3 regions of the Corynebacterium stationis genome follow, and region 2 is predicted to be linked to each of the others. Evidence: riboswitches for the same ligand, from Rfam matches in the RefSeq annotation. Region 2 holds a riboswitch; each other region holds the start of a gene.
The links. A riboswitch is a leader RNA that binds a small molecule or an ion and turns the genes downstream of it on or off. The one in region 2 is predicted to bind thiamine pyrophosphate.

Region 1 (5,982 bases), 570 kb from region 2:
CCAAGCGTTTTTCACTGCTGCGCTGGATGCATCTTTTGCCAGCCAACTTCGATAACACGCAAGAGCTCACCGCGTATGTGATGCAGCGCCTGGAAGAAGACCTGCGCGATGCCGAGCAGGGACAAGATAGCCCAGTGCGTGCTGCCCTGTGGTCTTTGGGCTTTTCCCGCAAGCCCTCCCAGGTGCTGGGGGCGGAAGGGCGATACACCGTGGAATCGCGCCACCACATGTTTGATAAGGCCATTGCGCTGGCGCAACTGGCGTGCTCCGGCCCACCAATCTTCCGCACGCGTCAGCTCATGGCGCTCGTGGAGGCAGGCGTCGTGAAGTTCATCGGTGGCTATCCGCTGCTCGATACCGACCGTACTACCGGTGAATGGACCATGAGCTCACCCTATTCCGGCGGCGTGCGCTATCGCGGCACCACGCTTTTCGACGCCTGGGTGCACAAGCCAGATATCCGCAAGATGCCGGTGGATTCCTTCATGAAGGACTTAGTAGAGAAAAAGCGCGTCGTTGCCTTTAGCGATATCGCCGAAGATGGCACGGAATTGCCGACCGCATCAGTCGCACAACATCCGCAGTCGCGCCGCGTGCTTGATGCCGAAGGCCACGAAGACCCACGCCTACACATGGTCGGTATCCCCGCGCACGCGCAGTACCCGGACACCACTATTTCCCCACCACTGCCAGGGACCGACTCCTGGTTTATTCAAGAAGCCGACAAGGCCGCCACGAGCGCATTTAATATAACGCTCGGTGTGAATAAAATGAACCAAGCTGTCTAGCGATTTACATTCAAGGCGCGTATTGTGGGAAACATTCCACGAAAGAAGGAGAATTTTTAATGTCTGATCTCACCCCTAATCACAAGGCCGGCGAACCACTCGAGGCTATCGATGCCGACAAGCTGGCGTCGTTGCGTCAGAAGAATATCGATACCCCAGAAGGCGGCAAGAAGGTCATCAAGACTCACACCGAGGCTGATGGACACTTCCGCAATTACACCCAGGTTCGCGACCTGAAGCCAGTTTTGGTGTCTGAGCCACCAGCTTTGCTTGGCGATGACTCCGCGCCGAACCCAACCGAAATCGCCCAGGCCGGCCTAGCAGCTTGCATCTCCGTGGGCATCCAGGCAATCGCTACCCACCGTGGCGTTACCCTGACCAAGATCGACATCGATATCGAATCCAACATTGACGTCTCCCCTGTCTGGGGCGTTGGCGACTTGAGCGATGATAAGCGCCCAGGTGTTTCCGATGTCCAGGTCAACGTTGATGTTGACGGCGATGCTGACCGTGAGACCCTAGAAAAGATTGTCGATGACGCAATCCAGTGGTCCCCTGTGGTCAACACCTACACCCGTCCAGCAAACCTGACCCACAAGGTGGTCTAAAAGCCAGCTTGTTAGTCAGCTGATTACTTTGGGGCACCGATGGTCGGCTGTGGCAGGTAGACTTGCCCTCCCGCGTTGAGGAATTCCTGGCTCTTTTGCTGCATGCCAGCAATAGCAGCTTGGGCCTCGGCGCTGCCATAGGTGTCGCGGATATCTTGCGATATCCTCATTGAGCAGAACTTCGGACCGCACATTGAACAAAAGTGTGCGGTCTTTGCTGGTTCTGCCGGCAAAGTTTCATCGTGATATTCCTGGGCTGTTACCGGGTCCAGACCAAGCGAGAACTGGTCATTCCACCGGAATTCAAAGCGTGCCTTGGACAGGGCATCATCACGCGCGGTGGCACCGGGATGCCCCTTGGCAACATCTGCTGCGTGCGCTGCGATTTTATAGGTAATCACGCCGGTCTTTACGTCATCCCTGTTGGGAAGACCTAAGTGTTCTTTCGGGGTGACATAGCACAGCATCGCGGTGCCATAGCGTGCGATTTCGGTTGCGCCGATAGCGGAGGTGATGTGGTCATAGCCCGGCGCGATATCTGTTACCAGCGGGCCCAGCGTATAAAAAGGTGCGCCTTTGCAGAGTTCTTGTTGCCGCTCGACGTTTTCGCGAACCTTGTGCAGCGGAATATGCCCTGGCCCTTCGACCATCACCTGTACGTCATATTCCCACGCGCGCTGGGTCAGCTCAGCCAGGGTGTCTAGTTCGGCAAACTGCGCGGCGTCGTTGGCATCGGCAATGGAGCCGGGACGGAGGCCATCGCCAAGCGAAAATGCCACGTCATAAGCGGCGAAAATCTCGCACAGCTCATCAAAGTGGGTGTACAGGAAGTTTTCTTCGTGGTGAGCGAGGCACCAACCGGCCATAATCGAGCCACCCCGGGAGACAATGCCTGTAACTCGGTCGGCGGTGAGCGGCACATACCGCAGCAACACGCCCGCGTGGACGGTCATGTAATCAACGCCCTGCTCGCACTGTTCAATAACGGTGTCCCGGTAGATCTCCCAGGTCAGCGCATTGGCGTCGCCATCGACTTTCTCCAATGCCTGGTAAATCGGGACTGTGCCAATCGGAATGGGTGAATTGCGCAGAATCCACTCGCGCGTGGTGTGAATGTCATTTCCGGTCGACAAATCCATGAGGGTATCCGCGCCCCACTTCGACGCCCATTCCAGCTTGGCGACTTCTTCGTCAATGGAACTGGTAACGGCAGAGTTGCCGATATTGGCGTTGATCTTCACCAAAAATTGCTTACCGATGATCATCGGCTCCGATTCGGGATGGTTGATATTCGCAGGGATGATCGCCCGGCCCGCGGCGACCTCGCTGCGAACGAGCTCCACGTCGACGTTTTCACGCAGCGCCACATAACGCATTTCCGGCGTTATCTCACCCTTACGCGCGTAGTGCATCTGGGTTACCCGTTTACCGGATTTCGCGCGCAGGGGCACCGGCTTGCTTCCCTGCCACTGCTGGGACGGCGCGCCACGGCGTACAGCGGTGCGGCCATCATCTTCGAGGCGTGCACCACGAGCTTCATAGGTTTCCGTGTCGCCAAATGCGGCTATCCACTCGGCGCGCCAAGGCGCAAGGCCTTGTTCCGGAACGCTGCCAGGACCCATGGTCCGGTAGACCTTCAACGGTTCATTCGGCGTGCCATCTGGGGAATCAGATTGGGCAATTGCGGTTACTGGCACTCTGATTCCGTGTTCAACATCTTCGAGCCACGACAGGCTGTGAGCTGGATGTTGTTCGGATGTCTGCGCACCCTGAGCCTCGTTGGTCGCGTTCAAAGGGGTCGGCAAATTTACATTACGATCAGACAATGAAGTCTCCTATTTCCTACGCCGGCATTAACCGGATCAGGTTCAACGGTCTCGGACTTCACTAGCCCGATCTCAGCCACTTTTAGTGGCACCCGCATGGACTCTTTATCTCTATCACGTAATTTCAAGCCCGACAAGCAATTAATTTCATTCTCGGTAGAAAGCGACTGTTCAGCGGCTATGAATTAAAAATTAAAAGTCTTAAATTTTAAGCCCTTCTCCCCACGTACAAGGTTTTAGTTTGGCTAAGACGGAACACCATGAAGCAGCGACTCACGTCATCACCATTGTGACAAGCCAGGAACTAAAACGGATAGGTCAATGACCGGCAGTATGCGGCGCTCGGCGCTCCTTATACGGGAACGCTTGCGCAAGATGAGCACATGAGGATTACCGGGATGCAACGTGTGTTAGCGCCGTTGTCTGTGATGTCATTTCCACACCCCACGAGAAGCAGAATTTTAGTTCGCAGAAATGCTCTTTCATTCCTTCTAGCAACAGTGAGCAACAAGGCAGCGACAGTAGCGGTCTTAGCTACCGGATACTTGCCTTTCCCAGTAAAACGGCAACTGCCCAAGCGCGGAGTCCATCTCAGATGGGAATCGCACTTGGGCAGCAAATTTATCCTGGATTTTCCATAAGCTTGCCGCGGTTAAAGCGGCCGCCTATCCAATGCACCTGACCGCTTTAAGGCAAGAATCTATTCCAAAGATAATACGCGCAAAGCTTTAAACTTTGTTAGGCCTTTGCCTCGTTTCCTGGACCTTCAGGCGGGGTTTCCGGTTCATATTCATTGTCGACGTCGCCGCCGAGATAAACATCGCCGTCAACCACCACATGGCCTGGAATATGGAAACGTCCTTCTTCGTCATAGGCAAATTCAGGTACACCTAGCTCGTTACCGTCAGCATCGAAACCAGGGGCAGGACGGGATTCATGTTCTTCAAGTTTTTCGGGGCTATCTGTCTTCTCCCAGTGACGCGTGGCGATGCGACGCTCTGCCGCATAATCATCCCCCATGCCTTTCAGCAGTGAGTACATCATGCAAAACATCATGATGAAGAACGGCAGTGCGACAATAATGACGACTTCTTGTATGGCTTCGATACCAGTGTCGTTGATAAACAGCAGCGCAGCGGTCACCGCGCCAACAGCAATAGCCCAACCGATGCGGTAGAACACGGGGGACTTATTTTCTTCACCGGTGGCAAATGAGTCTATGACAAGGGCTGCGGAGTCGATCGAGGTAACGAAGAAAATTACGATGACAAAGATTGCCAAAGAACCAGAGATGGCGTAAATCGGGTACTGCTCCAAAAGCGCGAATAGTGCGACAGGAGTATCGCCGTCTTCGACCACCGGTCCAGTAAGAACCCCGGGGTCAGATAGTTCCATCTCAATCGCCGCGCGGCCGAAGATAGAAAACCAGATGACCACGAAAACAGTTGGCAACGCTAGTACGCCGCCGATGAATTCACGCACGGTACGGCCACGCGAGATGCGCGCGATGAACATACCGACAAATGGTGACCAGCAAATAGTCCATGCCCAGTAGAAGACGGTCCAAGTACCCTGCCAGCCAGGATTCTCAGCAAAGGAATCCGTCCAGAACATCATCTCCGGCAAGGACGAGCCGTAGTTACCGAACGCTTGGGGATGCGGACGGAATCCTGAAAGGTTTTCCTAGTGAACCGTTCCTACACCCTAGAAGAACGCAAGAAGGCTGTCGCGGAGTATCGACGAACCAAATCTGTCGTGGAAACGATCCGCAATCTGGGCTACCCAGGCCGTTGGACAATGTACAAATGGCTGCGGGAGCCTCTCAAGCCGGGTCCTAAGCCACGCAAGCAAGCCACAAAGCTACGTTCCTATCCTTGGAAGCTCAAGCTTGAAGCTGTGCAGATGTACAAAGAGGGCCTACGTCCTCAGGAAATCGCCGACAAACTCGATCTGTATACGAAGATGAGCGTATACAGTTGGGCGCAAGCATATCGTGAACTCGGCGAATGGGGCCTGATGTCCAACGAAGAACGAAGAACTGAAAGAAAAATCCCGACCAAGAAATCTCTCAAAGCCTCGCTACCAGACGATCCAAAAGAGCTAAAGAAGCTGGCAGCTCAATTGATGGTTGAAAAAGCAGTGATGGCTGAGGAGCTGATGTTAATAAAAAAAGACGACAGCGTCACTCCGGGAGCACTGAACAATCTTCAGAAGACTCTGGTAGTTGACGCACTCCGAAACCACCTTCCGCTTCCCATGCTGTTGGAAACAGCAGGCCTTTCTACCTCTACGTTCTACTATCAACTCGCAGCCCAGGCTCGCCTAGACCCGCTACAAGATGTCAGGCTGCGCATTGCTGAAATAGCTGAGGAAAGCCACTTTACTTACGGCTATCGCAGAACTTGGTGGGTATTGCGTCATGAGGGTATCACTATTAGCGAAAAGGTCGTCCGCCGGCTAATGCAGGAGATGGCAATCCCAGTTCGTAGCCCGCGAAGGAAAATTCGATATTCCAGCTACGCAGGGGAAATAACTCCAGCGCCGCCGAATATCGTCAAAAGAAACTTTCATGCAGACGAGCCAAGCATGCTGTGGTTGACCGACATAACCGAGTTTGTAGCCAGCAACGGAAAAGTTTATCTCTCGGCCATTGTGGACTGTTTTGACGGAAAGATTGTCGGATGGAAAACCGGTCGCCATCCCACGATGGAAATAGCAGAGAAATCCCTTATAGAAGCGCTTGAATCCCATCCACCAACA
Region 2 (5,982 bases):
CTCTTCCTGCGGCTACCGTCGGCGCTGCCACTCTTTTTCACTTCTTTGCGTATCGGTATTACTTATGCCGTGGTGGGCGCCATCTTCGCCGAGTATGTCGGCGCGAAGCAGGGCTTGGGCATTTATATGAGCGTGCAAAAGAATGCTTTTCGCACCGATTTGGTGCTCGCCGCAGTTACCGTCGCAGCTGTGATCAGCATTGTGCTCTACCTATCCACGTACCTGGTGGAACGGGCCGTTATTCCGTGGCACATCAAAGAAAGGACCGCTGCCAATGAGCGTTAAAACCTCACCGCAGTTGCACCTCGAGGGCATCTCACGCACCTTCCCGCTTGCCGATGCCCGCCAGCGCGCAGTGCTGGATGACATCTCTTTGACGGTGAATCCCGGGGAGTTTGTCTCCATCATCGGTCCATCTGGCTGCGGCAAGAGCACGCTGTTTAACATCATCGCCGGTTTGGATTCACCGACTAGTGGCACGGTGGGTATCGATGGGGAAGTGGCCTATATGCCGCAAAAAGATGCGTTGTTTCCGTGGCGCAGCATCGCCGCGAATGCCGCACTCGGCCTGGAAGTCCAAGGGGTTAAACGCCGCGCGGCGCGGGCACGGGTCAAGGAATGGTTTCCCCGCTTTGGGCTTGCGGGTTTTGAAGATTCCTTGCCGTTTGAGCTTTCCGGCGGCATGCGCCAGCGGGCAGCACTTCTGCGCACGGTGGTTCAAAACAAGAGCACTTTGCTTCTCGATGAACCCTTCGGCGCCCTCGACGCGCTTACCAAACAGGATTTACAAACCTGGCTGCAACAAGTGTGGGCCGAACATAATTGGACAGCACTGTTGATTACCCATGATGTCCGCGAAGCGATCTTGCTTTCAGACCGCGTGGTGGTGCTCAGCCCGCGCCCGGCGAAAGTCAGCCTCATTCTCGACGTTGACCTACCGAAGCCGCGGGGGATCGATGCGTTGACCAGCCCTAGATTCTTAGAGCTGGAACGCACGCTGCTTCAAACACTAGGCAGCTGAATCAGTCAGCTGAGTCCAGTGCTTGCTGCCAGAACGCTGCTTCCAAGCGGGTCGCGGCGCGGAAGATTTCCACTAAGGAATCAAAGCGCTCCGCGGTGACGCTACCTGCGGTTAGCGCGTCGAGGCGTTCGGTGGCAGCTTGTGCTGCGGTTTGGAATTCCGTGCCGGAGTATTCCGCAATCCACTCGCCGTAGGGGTGTTCTTCGCCGGCATCTAGAGCCCGTATTCGTTGCGGCTCTAGGGCTACACCAATTTCTGCATAACCAATGGAGCATGGTGAAAGCGCGACGTGCATATCCAGCAGGTCGCCGGACATCCCGGTGTCCAAAACGTAGCGGGTATAAGCCACGGTGGTTTGTTTTTCTGCCGCCGCATCAAGCTCTTCTTCCGTGATTCCCCAGCGTGTAGTCAGTCGGCGGTGTAGTTCGGTTTCGTGCAAGATAGCCTGCAGTGCGCCCGTCGCGTCTTTAATATCGGCGAGGTTGCGGCTTTTGTACGCAGCCAGTGCGTTCGCCCGCGCGAACTGCACGAGGAAGTGATAATCCTGCACTAGGTAGTCCTGGAAGACGGGTAGCGGCAAGGTGCCTTCGCCAAGTTTGCGCACGAATTCGTGCTCGGTGTAATCGGTCCACTCGGTACCGATGGCTTTTTTCAGATCATTAAACAGTGTCATTATTTTTCTCCTGTGATGGGGTGGGCGTAGGCAGCATCAAAAAATGCGAGCTCGATTTCTACTGCGCGGTGAAAGAAGTCTTCCGCAACAGCGCGCCGGGCTGGGCCGACGCGGTCGAGTTCTGCGCGTAAGAACGCGATGCGCTCGTGGAATTCAGGAAAATCATGCAGTCGAATCCATTCCGCGTGCACGAAGTTCTTCGGCAGCGGGCGCGCACCGCGGGTCGCCCAGTCGAGGTACAACCATTCCGCAACCAGCAACACCGCGACGATTGCTACGTAATCGCGGGTTTCCGCAGCCTCACGCATCAACGCGCAAAACGCGGTGGTCGGCTCGGTATTCGGGATTTCTTCGCGCTGCTTGTCGCTCACGCCCAATGCTTTAAAGGCGTCGAGGAAATAAGTATTTTCATCGCCGGCTATCTCGCCAATAAATTGCGCAAACCGCAGCCGTGGTTCAAGCGCATCCGCCGTGCTTACCGATGCCCCCAGCAACACCAAGAAACTATCCAAAAAGCGGTAGTCCTGCACCAAGTAGCTGGCCATGACAGAGTCGTCGATGGTGCCATCGAAAAGCTCCTGCACAAAGCGGTGAGAAACTGCCTTCTCCCACGTGGTGTGGTTTTGCTCGCGCAAAAGGTCCGTAAATCGTTGAGTGCTCATCGTTGTGTTCCTTGCAATTGCAAAGGCGCGTTATTCCATAGCGCGTGGAAGTGATGGACGGGGCCGTGGCCTGCACCGACGTCCAATTCATCCGCGTGGCGCAGCGCGTGCGTGAGATAGTCTTTGGCGCGGCGCACCGCTTCTTCGTATCCGTGTTGGGGTAAAAGCGCTGCTATCGCGGCCGATAATGTGCACCCAGTGCCGTGGTCATTGACAGTGTCCACGCGCGGTGCGGTCAGCTCCACGGTGTGCTCGCCGGCATCACCGCCGGTGAGGATATCGGTGCTTTCCGCACCGCTTAAATGCCCGCCTTTGAGCAGCACCCACTTTGCGCCCAAAGCGCGCAGATCGTTTAAGGACTCACGCATTTCTGCCAAGCTGCCCATCTCTACCTCGCGGCCCAGCAACACCGATGCCTCCGGCAGATTCGGCGTAATCAGCGTTGCCCGCGGCACGAGACGCTCCCGAATCGCGTCGACATCATCCTGGTTGAGCAGATGATCGCCACTTTTAGCGACCATCACCGGATCCAAGACCACCGGGCACTGCGCGTATTTATCCAGTGACTGCGTGATCGCTTCGGCGATTCCAGCATTGGCCACCATGCCGATTTTCACTGCATCGACGCGGACATCCTCAAAGACCGCGGCGATTTGTTCGGCCACGAATTCAGGTTCCATCGCGACGATGCTTCCCACCCCGCGCGTATTTTGCGCAACCACTGCGGTGACCACGCTCATCCCATATGCGCCGTTGGCAGAAAATGCTTTTAAGTCTGCTTGAATCCCCGCGCCACCGGTGGGATCTGTGCCAGCAATGGTTAATACGTTCGGTATCAACGCTTGTCTCCGTTTCATCACTCATATCGAGTTCGAAGAAGCGAAGCGTGCTGCAATAGATACAGGTATCCCTGCATATACTGCCTGCGTCGTTTACCGACATTCCTCCGCGAGTCCGAACTCGATCAGGTTCTCGGGTTTAATCTCAGCCCTTCCGGGCACCCCGTGTCTGGCGCCCACGCTAGCACAGAATGTCCTGGCAAGAAACGACTTTAAGAAAATACGCTGAGCGCGTAGAGGATGAAGACGAATAGGTGTGCTCCGCCGTGAATCGCGGTGACTTTCTGGGAGTTAAACGTTGCGATGCTCAAAGCCAGGCTGATTCCTAGTAGCAGCAGGTTGGTGGGGTTTTCGGCGAGGGTAACGGTTTGCCCAGTAAGCAGACCGATGATGAGCACGACCGGCAGAGTGAGGCCAACACAGGAGACGAGCGCGCCGTGGGCGAGGTTAACCACGCGTTGTCCTTCGCCACCCCAGGCAGCGCGGACGGTGGTGATTGCTTCGGGCAAAAAGACAATCATTGCGATGATGATGCCGGAAAGCGCGATGGGAGCGCCGAGGCGGTTAAGGCCGTCATCGAGAAGCGATGCCATATCGTGAGAGAGCATCACGATGGGGATTACCGTGATGAGCAAAACCAGCGCGCGGGTGAAGATCTCGCCTTTGTGCTCGCGGAAAATTGCGGCGATTCCGGGGTTGTTGGAAGCAACGACGTCCTTGTCTGTTTCCGTGAAGTCGGCATGCTGGGCGCCGGTTTGGCGGTAGAGAAAGAATCCGTAGAGGATGACTGTCAAGGTCACGATGGTGATGGCCTGCGCGGAATTGTATGCGCCATCGGTGCCGATGACAGCTGGAAAGGCGAAGGCGGTGGCGATGAGTACGACGAGCATGGATAAGTATGCGGAAATACCGGTGCGGTTGACCTGCAGGTTGCTATGACGCATGCCGCCGACGAGAAGTGCCAGGCCGATGACCAGGTTGAGGACAATCATGACCGTGGCCATGACGGAATCACGCGCGATGGTGTGGTGATCGCCTGGGCCGAGCATAACCGCGGAGATGAGAATGACTTCAATGCCGACAATTGAAAGGGTCAGCACCAGGGTGCCGTAGGGATCACCAAGCCGGTGCGCGAGATGTTCAGCTTGGGTGACAACCCCGCCGGAACACACGATGATCACGCCCACGATGAGCGCAAGAAGGGTGAAGACGAGGGGCATCGATAAGCTGCCCGCGAGAAAACCTGATGCCAGTGATAGTAGTGCGACCGCAACCCAGCCCAATACAATTCGGGCGATGACAGATCCGGTGAGAACGCCGCGCAGGGCAGTAGAGGCTGACATGGACGAAGACTCCTTTAAGTGCAGGGTCGTCCCAGCTCTAGCTTTGACTGTGCAGGCCGTCCTGCCAGCGTGTTCTAACCAGCAGCCTAGCACGCCCGGCCGATACGGCAAGCTGGAGCCAACTATGCGATGAAGGAATTGATTCGTAATCAGTTTGGATGCCAAGTCTGCCTATCTCTTGAAGGTTAAATTAGCCAAGATCACGTGCGGCGATAAGCTCGTTTTCTACTGCTTGGTGGCGCTGTGGCTGTGATAAAACCGATTTCTACAAGATGTCGAAGGGCGGCGCGTACGGTGCTTATTGGCCGATCGGTAAGGTCGCTAACTTGTTGAGCTGAGAGTTCTTCAGTATTAGATACTGCATCGAATACGTCTTGTTGGGCGGGGGTTAGGTGAGCTCCCGCACTTGAGAGGGTGTACACCCCTTGGCTCGATTCAATTAACGAACCTTGTTGAGCAAGCTTATCGAGCATGATCTGAAGCTCACCACTGTCGCCGCCTGTCTGCCGTTTGAGATCTTTAGCTGTGACGGCCCCCAAGTCTTTTGCCAAAACAAGTGCGGCACCTTCAGCGATTGAGAATTCATCTCCAAGTCGTTCCTTAACCCAGGATGCGACTTCTCCGTCTGCGAGGCCGAATCGCTGCAGAATGACTGTCACTCGAGCAATATCTACCTTAAAAGTCGGCCTGGGAAGACCGACAGATTTCATGGTGTTGATCATGGTCAAGATCCCTCCACCATTACTTTCGGCAAGTACCCCGTCGTATTCGTGGGACAGTGGGACATCTTGAAGTAGCCTGGCTAATGTCGAATTCCGCGGGATTTGTTGTCCATCATCGAGGTTCTCGGTAGTTTTGCCGCCAGGCAATCCTCCAGGGCTGCTGATTTCTACGCGGTCTAAAAAGATATCGACACTGATATTTTGGTCTCGGAATGGTGCGGAGTAGTCACGATGCATCACTGCATTAGCTAATGCCTCGCGTAATACGGTCTCAGGTATTTCTAAGACATCCTTTCCGAGGCTTCCTTCAATCACCCTTCTTGTTCGAAGGTTTCGACGAATTGCTGCGATTGCATCTAAAACTTGGGTGGCTACGTTGCTTTCACAAAGGACTCGGTCCACGAAACGAGTGTTTTCTCCTGCTGGTGCTTTTTCTTTTCCGGGGTGGACCGCCACATCAATAAATAATTGAGGAAAGAATTGTTGAGGATATTCTCCTAACGCCATTAGTCCTGCAAGGGTAAGTTCGCCGTCTTGAGTAACTATGGATTTCTGCTTGATCCACTTATTGGTTTCATCAAAATCCAGCCGAGAATGTTGGCGCTTCAGCCGAGACTCCATGGCTTTAGTGAGTGAGGTATCTAGGTCATTGATATCAGTACCTGGGACATGTTCTCTGTCGGAAGCGTGCTTGTCGAATCGGTGTTGGAGTTCGTAGACTT
Region 3 (5,982 bases), 370 kb from region 2:
CTTGTGCCTGCAAAAAAGACTTGGTTTCAACAACTTCCGGTGGGTCTTCATCCTGGATGTCTTGCCCGGGAACACGTGTCGCCGGCTCTGCTTGGCTAGCTTCGACCGGCAGAAATCCACTGGGCACGCCCTCAGACTGCGTCGCTGGGTCAATGGTGGTGTTAATAATCAGTGTCATGGAGTTGGGATCAGCCACTAAGACTTTCCTAGCCACACCTTTCAAATGCTTTTGCCACACGATTTAAGCTAGAACTTTATCTAATCCATGTTAGCGGATTGACTGCTTTTGTCCGGATTTACGCTTTCTATTTTACAAGCATTTCTACAAGCCCAAAAAGCGCCAGGAGCCTGACACGACAGAAATTATCACCGGCAAGCTCGCGAGTAGCACTCCGATGGCCATGATTATCCAGTCCCTACGCACGAGCTTCGATTCCCGCGCCCAGGTACGCGGCGAAGTAGTGACGGGCTTGCCAAATCCGCGGGCTTCCATGGCCGTAGCTAGTTTCCCACCGCGGCGCAGGGCAAGCACCAATAGCCCAAAAGTCATGGTCACCAGATGGCTGATGCGCCCGCGGTCAGCAAGTCCCCGCGCACGACGAGCTTGCCCCATTGCTTGCCAATCATCTTTGAACAGGGTCAGCATGCGCACGCCGGCTACCGCACCGATGACGAAGCGGGCGGGAAGTTTCAGGATTTGCGCCAGGGCGTCGCCTAATTCCGTCGGGTCGATATCTCGCGCCAGCACAATCACCGGCAATGCGACAGCAAGCACACGCAACATCATCGCCACCGCTAGTTCGATGGAATTATCGGTCACCGTGGCCAGGAAGAAGGAGAAATACTCCCTCCCACCTTCTTGGGCATAGAGCAGCATCGATATCCCCGATATCGGCGCGATGATTATCAGCGGCCAAGACATTTTGAGTAGACGCCACCAGCTCACCCGGCACAACGGCGCGCATAGTAAGGTAATCACAAGAGAGACGGCCGCGCTCACCCAGTCCACAGACAACAGCAGCGGTGTCGTCACCAAGATAATGACCGCCAACCGCGTCAACGGGTTCACACCGGTTAAAACATTAGGCATGCGCGCTCACCACCAGGTGGGCATCGGCCAAAGCATTGATAAATAGTTCATCGTGGGTAATCGATGCGACAGTAATGCCCTCATCAACCAGTTCGCGAATCATAAAGACCAGTTCTTTAAAAGTTTCCGGGTCTTGGCCGAAAGTCGGCTCGTCTAAAAGGACAACACTCGGTGCGGTGACCAAAGCAGTGGCCACAGATAGTCGGCGCTTTTCGCCGCCAGACAAGGTAAAGGGGTTGGCTTCAACCAAAGACTCCAGCCGCAGGCGTTGCAAGAGCTTGTCGATGCGCTCTTCTACTCCCTGGTTAGATCCCCTTACTAGGGATCCGACCACTTTGGGCCCCACCCGCATTTCTTCGATCACGCTGCGGGCGACGAATTGGTGCTCAGGGTTTTGAAACACAAAGCCGATGCGCTGCGCCAGCTGAACAGAGCTCCACGCGTGTGGGTTTTTTGCCAAGCCGCGGCGAATCTCTTCGGAATAGCCCAACTTCCCCGCTACCGGAGAAATCAACCCTGCCATCGTCATCAACCAGGTAGTTTTGCCAGAACCGTTGGCGCCAGTGATCACCGTCGATGCACCCTGCGGAATGGCCAGCGTGCGGGCCGGACCAAAACGGGTGGCAAGGTTATGCGACCACAGCGCTGCCGGAGCATCGGCAGGTACTGGCGATGCCGTGGGCAACCCGGTAATGCGCCGTGCGGCGACAGCTGGAGCCACTTCCCCGTCGTAGATAAGCTTTCCGTGTTCTAAAACAATGGCGCGGTTTAACACGTGTTCCCACTGCGTATAGTTGTGCTCAATGACAATGAGAGTTGCGCCGGTTTCTTTAACCACGTGGTCAACGGCTGCGACAACATCGGCTGCACCTTGCGGGTCAAGGTTGGCTGTGGGTTCATCGAGCAAAATCACCTCGGCTCCCATGGCGATTACGCCTGCCAGCGCAAGGCGCTGTTTTTGTCCGCCGGAGAGCCGCGCGGTGGGATGTTCAAGGCTTAGATCTAAGCCGACCATTTCCAATGCTTGATGCACACGACGCCAGATTTCCTCGCGTGGAAGGCCGAGATTTTCGCAGCCGAAAGCCACGTCATCGCCAACGCGCGAGGCAATAACCTGAGAGTCCGGGTCTTGCAAAACCAAACCCACTGCGGCGGCGTTGATGGTGAGCTCGCCACGCAGGGTACCTTCATCATCCCCGCCGAGTACTCCGGCCAGTGCTGAAAGCAGCGTCGATTTGCCCGAGCCGGAATCACCAGCGAGCAAGATTCGTTCACCGCGTTCGACGCGGATATCAATATCGGAAATAGCTGGGGTGCGGCGACCAGCGTGCTGCCACGTGGTACCGCGCAATAAGATTTGTGACATTACAGCGCGCGCTGTTCCCGTCCCACAGCAAAGCGATCCAGGGCCCCGGTTTTCGCTAAAGCTTTAACCGTAAAGTAGCTCAAGGCACCGGCCAAGATAGCTCCCGAGACGACGAGACAAGCCAGGTAGATCAGGTTAAATTCCAACGACTTGGCGATATTTGCTGAGGTGAAAAGCTCCAGCACAAATGCACCAAGCGCGGCACCAATGCCGCCGAGCATGGCGACCATCAGGCTAAAGCGGCGGTAGAGGAAGATTGCGAAGACAATCTCTACGCCTAAGCCTTGGGCAAGACCAGAGTAAAGAGTTTCTGGTCCCCACTGGGAACCAAATACCGCGGAGACAGTCGCCGCTAGAGTTTCTACATAAATCGCTGCGCCGGGTTTACGGATAACCAACGCGCCGATTACACCACCGGCAAGCCAAATGCCAGTGGCAATGCCACCGAGGCCCGGGGTGAGCGCATCCATCGCCATGAACCAGGCGTATCCCACCGAGTTCCAAAAGACGAAGACCAGCCCGCAGGCAACTGCGAGGATGGAGGCAACGATGATATCTACCACTCGCCAGTTTAAAGAGCGAGCAGGGTTAACTTGAGTAACCACTTCTTTATCCTTTCGCCGGCATTATCCGGTTCAAGTTCGACGGTTTCCCAGCGCCTGCGCCAAGGTCTCAGCCCGCACTTTGCTTGCGAGCACCCGTAAATGAATATGATGCCCTTCAATACCTACCAGAGCCCGTATAACCTGCGCAAATAACAAAGCAGCGCCCGCGCTACCGAAAATCAATCAGTAGCGCGGGCGCTGCGGTGTTAAACAGCTGAAGCCGTTGAACACGGGAGTTGGACTAGAAGGTGAAGTCCTCATCCAGTGGGACGGAAGCGCCGGTGAATTCACCGAAGCCGTCGTCACCGTAGATGGAATCGCCGTAAGTCGGAATCGAGTAAGCCGCATTGCGTGCTGCCTCGGTTGGCTTGACGGAGATGTTGCGGTAACGCGAGATACCAGTACCAGCTGGGATCAGCTTACCAATGATGACGTTCTCCTTCAGGCCGATGAGCTTATCGGAGCGCTTGTTGATAGCGGCATCGGTAAGCACGCGGGTGGTCTCCTGGAAGGACGCCGCAGACAGCCAAGACTCGGTAGCCAAGGAAGCCTTGGTAATACCCATAATCTCAGAACGCAGCTGAGCTGGTTCCTTGCCCTCTGCCTGCATACCAGCATTGATCTGGCGAGCCTCAGAAAGGTCAACCAGAGTACCTGGCAGCAGATCGGTGTTACCAGCATCGATAACGGTACCGCGACGCAGCATCTGACGGATGATGATCTCGATGTGCTTGTCGTGGATGGCTACACCCTGGGCGCGGTAAACAGCCTGAACCTCGTCGATGAGGTGCTTTTCCACACCACGGCGGCCGAGAACCTCAAGCACGTCGTGTGGGTCAGCAGCACCGCGCATCAGACGCAGACCGGTGGTGACGTGGTCACCGTCGCGCAGGGAGCGCTCGATCATTGCGTTCGGGTTGGATTCCATCGGACGACGAACCTGAGCCAGGCCCTGACGCTTCGACAGCTTCTCGTAGACCACGTTATCCGAGCCGTCATCTGGGGTAATCGTCAAAGTCCAGAAGTTACCTTCATCGGACAAAGAGATCGTGCCGTCGACGGATGCAATTGGTGCACGGTTCTTCGGGTTACGTGCCTCAAACAGTTCCTGAACACGTGGCAGACCACCGGTAATATCGCCACCGACACCACCCTGGTGGAAGGTACGCATGGTCAGCTGGGTACCAGGCTCACCAATGGACTGAGCAGCAACAATACCGACGGCTTCGCCGATATCAACCAAGTTGCCAGAAGCCATGGACTTGCCGTAGCACTTCGCACAAACACCAGCTGGCGTCTGACAAGTCAGTACGGAACGTACCTTAACTTCGGTGATGCCAGCGTTAACCAGCTTCTCCGTCAGTTCCTCAGTCAGGTCCGAGCCAGCTTCAGCAACAACGTTGCCTTCAGCATCCTTGACGTCGGTTGCAACAACGCGGCCAGATGCTGAGGTCTCCCACAGCTCGTGAACAGCGTAGGTGCCTTCTGCAATTTCCTCACCGATTGGGACGCGAACGCCCTGACGGGTGCCACAGTCGTCTTCGCGAACGATGACATCCTGCGCAACGTCAACCAGACGACGGGTCAGGTAGCCCGAGTCAGCGGTACGCAGAGCGGTATCCGCCAGACCCTTACGGGAACCGTGGGAGTTGTTGAAGTACTCCAGAACCGACAGACCTTCACGGAAGGAGGTCTTAATCGGACGGGTGATGTAGTCACCCTTGGAGTTCACAACCATGCCCTTCATGCCGGCCAGGGTCCAGATCTGACGCATGTTACCTGCTGCACCAGACTTAACGATCATCGGAATTGGGTTGTCATCTGGGTACAGTGCCTCAACCGCGTTACCCACGGAGTCGGTTGCATTCTTCCACAGCTCAACCAGACGGTCGTAGCGCTCACGCTCAGTCAGCGCACCCTGATCCCAGTACTTGCGCTCGATGCGTTCTGCTTCCTTCTCGTAAGACTCAAGCATGTCGGTCTTATTTGGAAGAACCAGAACGTCGTGCATGGTAATGGTGACACAAGAACGGGTTGCCCAGTAGAAACCGGCATCCTTCATCTTGTCCAGTACCTGTGCAACGGTGATCATTGGGTACTTGATTGCCAGGTCGTTAATGACGTCACCAAGCAGGACAATGTCCTTGGAGCCGCCCTTACGGACCATTACACCTTCAAGGTAGGGGTAGTTCCATGGCAGGAGCTCATTGAACATGATGCGTCCCAGGGTGGTCTCAGCCATCCAGGATTCGCCCTTGGTCCAGCCATCTGGGAACTGCGCTGCCTCAATTGCTTCGGTTGGACGCAGGTGATCAATACGAACCTTGATCGGTGCCTGCAGACCAAGTACGCCACGGTCATAAGCCATGATCGCTTCAGCGTAGGACGAGTACACGCCCTGCGCTGGGCCATTATCATCAGCTGGTGCGTAGCGGCCATTGCCACCGATTTCATCCTCGCCCTTGTTCATGGTGAGGAAGTACAAACCGGTAACCATGTCCAGACGTGGCATAGCCAGTGGCTTACCGGATGCTGGGGACAAAATATTGTTCGAGGACAACATCAGCACGCGAGCTTCAGCCTGTGCTTCTGCGGACAGTGGTAGGTGGACTGCCATTTGGTCGCCGTCGAAGTCGGCGTTGAAAGCTTCACAAGCCAGTGGGTGCAGCTGAATAGCCTTACCTTCAACCAGCTTTGGCTCGAATGCCTGGATACCAAGACGGTGCAGGGTTGGTGCACGGTTCAGAAGTACTGGGTGCTCGGAAATAGCTTCTTCCAGAACGTCCCATACCTCTGGACGCTGACGCTCAACCATGCGCTTTGCAGACTTAATGTTCTGCGCATAGTCGTTTTCAACCAGACGTTTCATAACGAATGGCTTGAACAGCTCCAGTGCCATCAGCTTTGGAAGACCACACTCG

Region 1: another riboswitch for thiamine pyrophosphate. It lies ahead of thiC (phosphomethylpyrimidine synthase ThiC); the one in region 2 lies ahead of thiD (bifunctional hydroxymethylpyrimidine kinase/phosphomethylpyrimidine kinase).
Region 3: another riboswitch for thiamine pyrophosphate. It lies ahead of CSTAT_RS02320 (ECF transporter S component); the one in region 2 lies ahead of thiD (bifunctional hydroxymethylpyrimidine kinase/phosphomethylpyrimidine kinase).

Annotation. Positions count from the first base shown of each region.
Region 1 is NZ_CP009251.1:676,466-682,447, reverse strand. It holds gene CSTAT_RS03330 (FAD/NAD(P)-binding protein) at 1-788, shown strand, start outside; gene CSTAT_RS03325 (OsmC family protein) at 848-1,396, shown strand; gene thiC (phosphomethylpyrimidine synthase ThiC) at 1,420-3,189, opposite strand; TPP riboswitch at 3,219-3,328, opposite strand; partial or broken gene CSTAT_RS03315 (BCCT family transporter) at 3,961-4,875, opposite strand; gene CSTAT_RS03310 (IS3 family transposase) at 4,909-5,982, shown strand, end outside.
Region 2 is NZ_CP009251.1:106,284-112,265, forward strand. It holds gene CSTAT_RS00555 (ABC transporter permease) at 1-285, shown strand, start outside; gene CSTAT_RS00560 (ABC transporter ATP-binding protein) at 275-1,021, shown strand; gene tenA (thiaminase II) at 1,023-1,694, opposite strand; gene CSTAT_RS00570 (TenA family protein) at 1,694-2,356, opposite strand; gene thiD (bifunctional hydroxymethylpyrimidine kinase/phosphomethylpyrimidine kinase) at 2,353-3,213, opposite strand; TPP riboswitch at 3,281-3,371, opposite strand; gene CSTAT_RS00580 (calcium:cation antiporter) at 3,408-4,538, opposite strand; gene CSTAT_RS00585 (ATP-binding protein) at 4,739-5,982, opposite strand, start outside.
Region 3 is NZ_CP009251.1:471,846-477,827, reverse strand. It holds gene CSTAT_RS02335 (nucleoside/nucleotide kinase family protein) at 1-196, opposite strand, end outside; gene CSTAT_RS02330 (energy-coupling factor transporter transmembrane component T family protein) at 323-1,090, opposite strand; gene CSTAT_RS02325 (ABC transporter ATP-binding protein) at 1,083-2,456, opposite strand; gene CSTAT_RS02320 (ECF transporter S component) at 2,456-3,061, opposite strand; TPP riboswitch at 3,052-3,168, opposite strand; gene CSTAT_RS02315 (DNA-directed RNA polymerase subunit beta') at 3,303-5,982, opposite strand, start outside.